Regions from separate parts of the Sporosarcina pasadenensis genome, predicted to be linked through region 1. Evidence: riboswitches for the same ligand, from Rfam matches in the RefSeq annotation. Region 1 holds a riboswitch; the other holds the start of a gene.
The links. Region 1 has a riboswitch for preQ1 ahead of AB1K89_RS13530 (QueT transporter family protein). Riboswitches for the same ligand answer to the same signal wherever they lie in the genome.
Positions count from the first base shown of each region.

Region 1 (3,828 bases):
TTCAAGTAGTCCTCAATCTGCCTTTTCAACGTTTCGAGTTGTGTGAAATAATTACTAAATTGATTTTGGTTGATGAAAAACTGTTCGCCGTCATGGACGGCGCGGATGCGTCCTTCCCATACATACTTTCGGACTTGCTCGGCAGGCATACCTAAATATTCTGCTGTTTCTTCAATCGTCATATACATCAAAAAAACCTCCTTCCGTTATTTATACATTATAATGCATCGATGAGCCTCCTCATATTTTGATCGTACTTGGGCAATGTTAAAAGAAGAGAATGGAGGCAATTATGATGAATGAGGAAACAAACGTGAACCACGGAAGGTCGCTTCTGATTAAAGCAATATTGATTTTTCCGGTTCTATGGATTGTGTTAACGGTTTTTAATGGCGTTTCTTTTTGGCACTCGACTATTTTAGGTATCGCTTTACTGTTAATTTCCTATCTGGGAGATTTGATGATCCTCCCAAGAGTGGGCAATATGACCGCGACGATTGGAGACTTGGCGTTATCGTTTATCGTTTTATGGGGTGGCTTGAATTTGCTTGGATATTCGGAAGCTATGGGAGAAGCATTTTTGGCAGGAGCTATTCTCGCTGTCGGGGAATACTTTTTTCACTCTTGGCTATTAAAAACACAGTACGGCAACACTTATGTATGAGTAAAAGAAAACAGAGAGCGGCGCTTTTAATGCCACTCTCTGTTTTTTAATCCTATATGAGTTTGCTGAAATTAAGTCGTTTATCCAATGCAGCCATAACAGGAATGCCGATTGCCATGACGACGAATTCGCCAACAGCGACGAATAGCCAAGTCAGTAAGAAAGGCCACTCCATTACAATGTTCAATTCCCATGCAATAATGAACATCGTGAACGTAAATACAAGTGTATTGAAAAACATCCGTCGGTATATCCCTTTGATGAATTTTGCGGATAGGATTGTAATTGATAAAGCGAGGATGGATTGTCCAACTCCAAATACGAGATCAATCGGACCTAACTCCGAAAAAAGCAGATTGGCGACAAAAACACCTAATACGACGCCGACGATATATTTTTTATTGAACACAACGAGATGATTGAACATCTCTGACAAGCGAAACTGAATGTTTGTGAACCCGAACGGGGCAATCAAAAACGTCACAGCAACATACAACGCAGCGATGATTCCGCTCGTTGCCATCGTTTTTACTTTCATATTCATTTCTCCTTAGTTTTTTTTCGTGGGATGGTTACGAACCACGCGGCAAAAAAGCCTGCCTATTAGTGTAGCATAGAGCTATTGGCCGTTCAATAGCCATTAATTTCAAGTGAAATTAAGGCTTGTATGATAAACTGAAGGAAACATTGCAACAGTACAGGAGGATACCATATGTCTGCGAATGAAATTAGGAAAACGATACTCATTGGGGCGACTATTGAAACGGTTTGGCCGTATGTGTCAACAGCGGAAGGAATCAGTGCTTGGTTCATGCCGAACGATCTGGAACCGGTCGAAGGGAAGGAGTTCACCTTGCAAGCGGGCCCCTGGGGAGAATCTCCATGTAAAGTGACGCAAGTTCAACCGCCGAACCGTTTGTCATTCAACTGGGGGAAGGATTGGCATGTTCATTTTCAATTGAAGGAAATCGATGGTCAAACCGAGTTGATGTTCATCCATGCTGGCTGGGAAGAAGGTAAGCAGACAGAGTTCGGTGAATCGCATGACGTCGTTCGACCGCGTATGTCTGAGGGCTGGAATGGACTTTTGGCAAAACTTAAAAATGTAATCGAATCAACAACCGAATAATTGAGAGAATTCATACACCCTTCTTCGATATCATGATATATTCATAATATCGGGGGAGGGGATTTCTTTGTCACAGCGAATTGCATTTATAGTTGTCTTATTAGGAGCGGTGCTTTGGGGAACGACGGGCACCGCGCAAACATTCATGCCGCAAACGGTGCACCCATTGGCGGTCGGAGCCTCAAGGCTTGCGGTCGGTGGTTTCACTTTGCTCATACTCATGCTTGCCCTTCGAAAAATTGACTTTCGGAACTGGCCATGGAAAGCGACGCTTCTTTCGGCGCTGGCGATGGCAATCTTCCAATATTGCTTTTTCACGTCAATCCGGTTGACGGGCATCGCCATCGGAACCGTAGTTGCGATCGGTAGTGCACCGATGTTTTCAGGGATTATTGAATGGTTGATCTTAAAGAAGCGCCCGACAAAAATATGGGTAACTGCAACATCCCTCGCCATTGTCGGCTGCGTATTATTGTTTTCGAATAAAGAGGGGCTCGTCGTCAATCCAATCGGCGTCTTGTTATCTTTATGTGCCGGACTATTATTTGCCTTTTATACGTTTTTCAGCAAAGAGGTGTTGGAGAAAGCGGAGGCGATCCCATCCGTCGCTGTCATTTTCTCAGTGAGCGCAATTATGCTAATGCCATTTCTATTCATCTTCGAAACGGAAGGGCTGCTTACTGTTCCTGGCATCTCGACAATGATCTATCTCGGCATCGCGACGACGAGTGTGGCATACGTCCTATTTTCCACCGGCTTACGGCATATCCCCTCGTCATCCGCGGTGACACTCTCGCTCGCCGAACCGCTGACTGCTGCGATTTTAAGCGTGCTCGTCGTCGGAGAAAGGTTGGATGTGATTTCATGGGCAGGAATCGCGCTTCTCTTAGGCGGAATCCTCGTTTTGACGCTAAGTGGTAGAACAGGAAAGGCTGCCGTTCAATAGGCAGCCTTACAAACGCATAAACCTATCAAATTCCGCATAAATTGCCGTATTTACGCATAAAACATCCCACTTCCGCATAAACCGCCGCAAAAGCGCATAAAACGCTAAATCAGCTCATAAATCAATAAAAGTACGCAAAAACTTCTCCAATTACGCATAAATTGCTGCAAACGCGCATAATCGTCTTACTCCGCCTTCATCTTCACATACATCCTCGTCGCGAAATACCCGAGAATAATAAGGAGCGTCGCTAGTAAGCCGCCTTCCAACCCGAACGCTCCGCCCGTCAGCCATGCATTCCCGTTCTCCGCCGAGACAGCATACATTCCATGCGGAGTCATTCCGCTCACCGCAAATCCGAAGACATTTCCTTGAAAGTAATTCCACGTGATGTGATAGCCGATCGGCAGCCATAAGCTTTTCGTTGCGTCAAACATATAGGCGAATAAAATCCCGACCAATGCAATGTTGATCAGTCCTAACACGCTGACGTTCGGATTCATGCCGTGCGCCAAACTGAACACGACAGCTGATACGACATAAATAAGCCACTTCGGATTTCCGCGACTTTCCATCGTCGACATGACATACCCTCGGAAAAAAATCTCCTCAGAAAAGCCGACAAAGATGAACATGACGAGAAATGATATTGAGAACAGAGAAAACTCGGGTTTAGTGAGTGAATTAAGTAACGTTATATTTCCGGTAGCCAATAGAATAAAGAAAATGATTGCAATTGACACCGCTCCAAGCAGGAGGCCGAAACCTAAATCTTTCAACGGACCCCTGAATCCAAGCTCTTTCAATGTCCCTTTATTCACAAAACGCCATAACAAAACCGTCGCGAGCATTCCGCCAACTGTCCCGCCGCCTTGCGTCAAAAGGAAAATCCATGGATGCCTGTCGAATGCGGCCATAATATCCATATCGTAATTTCCGTCTTGAAACGGGAAATCAATGAATGCCAACAAGACTGCGCCGGGCAAGGCGAAAATTTGCTGGGCGATGAACATCGCAACGAACGCCAAAAAAATTAGCCATCCTGCACGAACTTGGTTTGATTCGTTTTTGAACAAATGATAACCCCCT
Region 1 covers NZ_JBFEGM010000009.1:139,140-142,967, reverse strand. The annotation lists gene AB1K89_RS13540 (excisionase family DNA-binding protein) at 1-188, opposite strand, end outside; gene AB1K89_RS13535 (DUF2512 family protein) at 296-664, shown strand; gene AB1K89_RS13530 (QueT transporter family protein) at 717-1,202, opposite strand; PreQ1 riboswitch class I at 1,209-1,253, opposite strand; gene AB1K89_RS13525 (SRPBCC family protein) at 1,377-1,793, shown strand; gene AB1K89_RS13520 (DMT family transporter) at 1,861-2,739, shown strand; gene AB1K89_RS13515 (CPBP family intramembrane glutamic endopeptidase) at 2,925-3,815, opposite strand.

Region 2 (3,828 bases), on a different contig from region 1:
TAAGACAGCAATTACATGACCACAGGCCGAACACGTCTTGGATGAAGGGAACCATTTGTCTATCTTGATGAGTTGCTTACCTTGCTCATCTAATTTATACCGCAAGAATGTCGTGAACATCCCCCAGGAAGCTCCGTCGAACTATTTCTTGCATATTAACGCAAAGCTATGCGAGATTCAAGAACCATAATTGCCTTCCATCAAATAATTTAACGAAGCTTTATACAACCTTCTCTAATCTCCACCAGCAGGTGCCGACAAGCTATCCTTCTTCGGACTATACTTTTCAAATACCAATTAAGTAAACAACCACTCTTCCAAGCAGTTGTATTCCATCCTATTTTCCTACATAATGAGAAGAACAAGCGTTTCTTTTACTCAAGGAGGTGTCCTCATGAAACCTGTCATCCTAGCTGAAAAACCTTCCCAAGCGAAAGCGTATGCAGACGCTTTTTCCGTGCGGAAACATGAGGGGTACTTAGAGATTAACCCATGCCCGATCTTTCCCGAAGGTGCCTATATCACATGGGGTGTCGGCCATCTCGTGGAATTGAAGGAACCCCATGCATACAATCCCGCTTGGAAACGTTGGTCGCTCGGAAGTCTTCCAATCTTGCCTGATCGATACGAGTTTCAAGTGGCGAAGGGTAAGTTCAAGCAGTTTCAGATCGTGAAGAAGCTCATTCGCGGGACGGATACGGTCATTAATGCATGCGACGTCGACCGGGAAGGCTCGAATATCTTCTATAGCATTTATTATCAAACCGGTGCCCGGAATCAGACGATCAAGCGACTTTGGATCAATTCACTTGAAGTCGATGAAGTGCGGAAGGGGTTTGCGAATTTGCGCGATAACCGCAAGGATTTGCAGCTCTATGAAGAGGCGAAAGCCCGGCAGATCAGCGACTGGCTCGTCGGTATGAACGCCTCCCGCTTGTATACACTTTTATTGAAAGCGAAAGGGGTCCAGGAAGTGTTTCCGATTGGACGTGTGCAGTCTCCCACGGTCTACTTGATCTATCAACGGCAGCGTGAGATTGAAACCTTCATATCGGAACCGTTTTTCGAAGTGGAAGCGACGTTTAAAGCGGAACACGGTACTTACAAAGGAAAGGCGAAAGCGAAGGAGCCGAAACGGGAGATCATTCAGGAACTTCTTGCGAAACATGGAATCCAACCGAATTCGCCTGGCGTGATCACCTCTGTCACCCATACCGATAAGCGAACGCCGCCACCTCAGCTGCATTCACTGTCAACGTTGCAGGCGACAGCCAACCGGCGTTGGAAGATGAGCCCGGCGAACGTGCTGAAGACGATGCAAGGCTTGTATGAGAAGAAGCTTGTCACCTATCCACGAACGGACGCGCGTCATATTACGCCGAATGAATTTGCGTACTTGAAGGACCAAGTCGGCGATTACCAACAGCTGATCGGTCATCCCTTCCCTGTCGCTTCGTTTTCTCCAAAGAAACGGTATGTCGACAGTTCGAAGGTGCAGGAGCACTACGCCATCATTCCGACGAAGAAAGTGCCGACACAAGCAGTTCTTGGCAGAATGTCGCCGCTCGAGCGGAATCTATACGAAGAAGTCGTCCGCACGACGCTCTCCATGTTCCATACAGATTATTTATATACGGAGACGAAAGTGACGACGGATGTGAACGGCCTTCCGTTTTTCACTACGGGCAAGACAGAAAGGGATTTAGGGTGGAAGGCTTTATTCCAACGATCAAAGGATGAAAAGGACGACCCCGCTTTGCCGCCACTTCGTATGCAAGAGACCGTCCAATCCGATATTGGCATCAAGGAAGGCAAAACACAGCCTCCGAAACCTTACACGGAAGGTCAACTCATTGCGATGATGAAAACATGCGGGAAGCTTGTCGAGGACAAAGAGGAAACGGATATTTTGAAAGAAATTGAGGGACTTGGGACGGAAGCGACCCGAAGCGGCATTATCGAAACGATTAAAAAGCATGGGTATATAACCGTGTCTAAAAACATTGTGTCGATTACTGAGAAAGGCCGTGTGCTTTGCCAGGCGATTGAAGGGAATCTGCTTGCCAGTCCTTCCATGACAGCGAAGTGGGAAACATATTTGCAGAAAATCGGCAATGGCGAAGGAAGCGGACAGCATTTCCTCGATAATGTTTCAAAGTTCATTGCGAAGCTATTGGACGACGTGCCGAAGCAGCTGGAGGCTAAGCCAATCGATGCGACGAAAGTTCCGCCGCGGCAATCGAAATCGCGCGGCTCTTATCAAGCAACAGAAGTTGCCCCATGCCCAGTGTGTAAGACAGGCATGATTTTAGCCCGCAAAGAGTTTTATGGTTGCAGCAATTATAAAAATGGATGTAAACAGACTTTTCCAGGCATGTTCCTGAAGAAGAAGCTTACACCCGCACAAGTTAAACTCCTATGCACGAAAGGAAAAACGAATACGATCAAAGGATTTACCGCGAATAACGGAAACAAGTTCGATGCGAGCCTAGCATTGGAAAATGGAAAACTAAATTTGGTGTTTCAGTAAAGAAGAATTTGGCTGATGTGAAGACGGTATTAAACCGGACTTACATCAGCCTATTTCTGTTTGTATCCGATTGGTCCCAACCCCCTCCCCGGCCCACCTATGGTATTATGAACAAGGTTCCAAAAAGAGGTTCGCAAACTCCCTCTCTAAAAAACTAAGGAGATATGTACAATGAAAAATGTAAAAGCGGTGGTCGTCTTTAGTGGCGGTCAAGACAGTACGACATGCCTGTTTTGGGCATTGAAAAACTTTCGGGAAGTCGCAACGGTCACGTTCGACTACGGACAACGGCATTCGGATGAAATTGAATGCGCTCGAAACATTGCAGAAGAACTTGGTGTATCGTTCAAAGTGCTGGACATGAATTTGATCAATCAGCTATCAGCCAATGCGCTCACACGGGATGACATCGAAGTGACGGAAGTGGATGGCGAATTGCCGTCAACGTTCGTACCTGGACGAAATCACCTGTTTCTATCTTTCGCGGCGGTTTACGCGGATGCGATTGGCGCACGGCACTTGATCACCGGTGTGAGTGAAACGGATTTTAGCGGTTATCCTGATTGCCGCGACAATTTTATTAAATCATTAAATGTGACGTTGAATTTAGCCATGGATGGAAACTTTGTCATCCATACGCCGTTAATGTGGCTTGATAAGTCCGAAGTGTGGGAGCTGGCCGATGAACTGGGCGCACTTGATTTTGTGCAGGAGAAAACACTCACTTGCTACAACGGCGTTCCAAGTACAGGATGCGGAGAATGCCCTGCGTGTGCGCTGCGCAATGAAGGGCTTGCGGCATATCAAGCCCGGAAGAATGCAGGTGCAGGTAAATGATGCAGCAATATTATCCACAAGTTCAACATGACTATCGATTCGAATTAAATAAAGACATGCATTTTTCGGCTGCTCATTTCATTCCCCATGAAGAAGCTGGAAAATGCCAAGTGATGCATGGGCATACTTATTTTATTAATGTCACCATCGGAGGAAACGAACTAGATCCGCTCGGTTTTTTAATAGATTTTAAGCAACTGAAAGATCTTGTTCATAAAAAATATGATCATTCCGTATTGAATGAGCACCCTGAATTCCAACATACCTTTCCGACGACTGAACGATTGGCCGAACAAATTTGGAAGTCCATTCAGGACGTTCTCCGTACAAAAGACAATCGGCCTGCTTGCCTCCAAGTGATTGTTCGGGAAACGCCAACTAGCTATGTTGTTTATCGCCCGTCACGGGAGGAATTATTATGAAAATTCCTGTAATGGAAGTGTTTGGTCCTACAATTCAAG
Region 2 covers NZ_JBFEGM010000013.1:62,182-66,009, forward strand. The annotation lists partial or broken gene AB1K89_RS15675 (zinc ribbon domain-containing protein) at 1-126, opposite strand, end outside; gene AB1K89_RS15680 (type IA DNA topoisomerase) at 395-2,530, shown strand; PreQ1 riboswitch class I at 2,651-2,694, shown strand; gene queC (7-cyano-7-deazaguanine synthase QueC) at 2,702-3,367, shown strand; gene queD (6-carboxytetrahydropterin synthase QueD) at 3,364-3,789, shown strand; gene queE (7-carboxy-7-deazaguanine synthase QueE) at 3,786-3,828, shown strand, end outside.
Region 2: it holds a riboswitch for preQ1, as region 1 does, so the genes downstream of both, queC (7-cyano-7-deazaguanine synthase QueC) here and AB1K89_RS13530 (QueT transporter family protein) in region 1, are expected to answer to the same signal.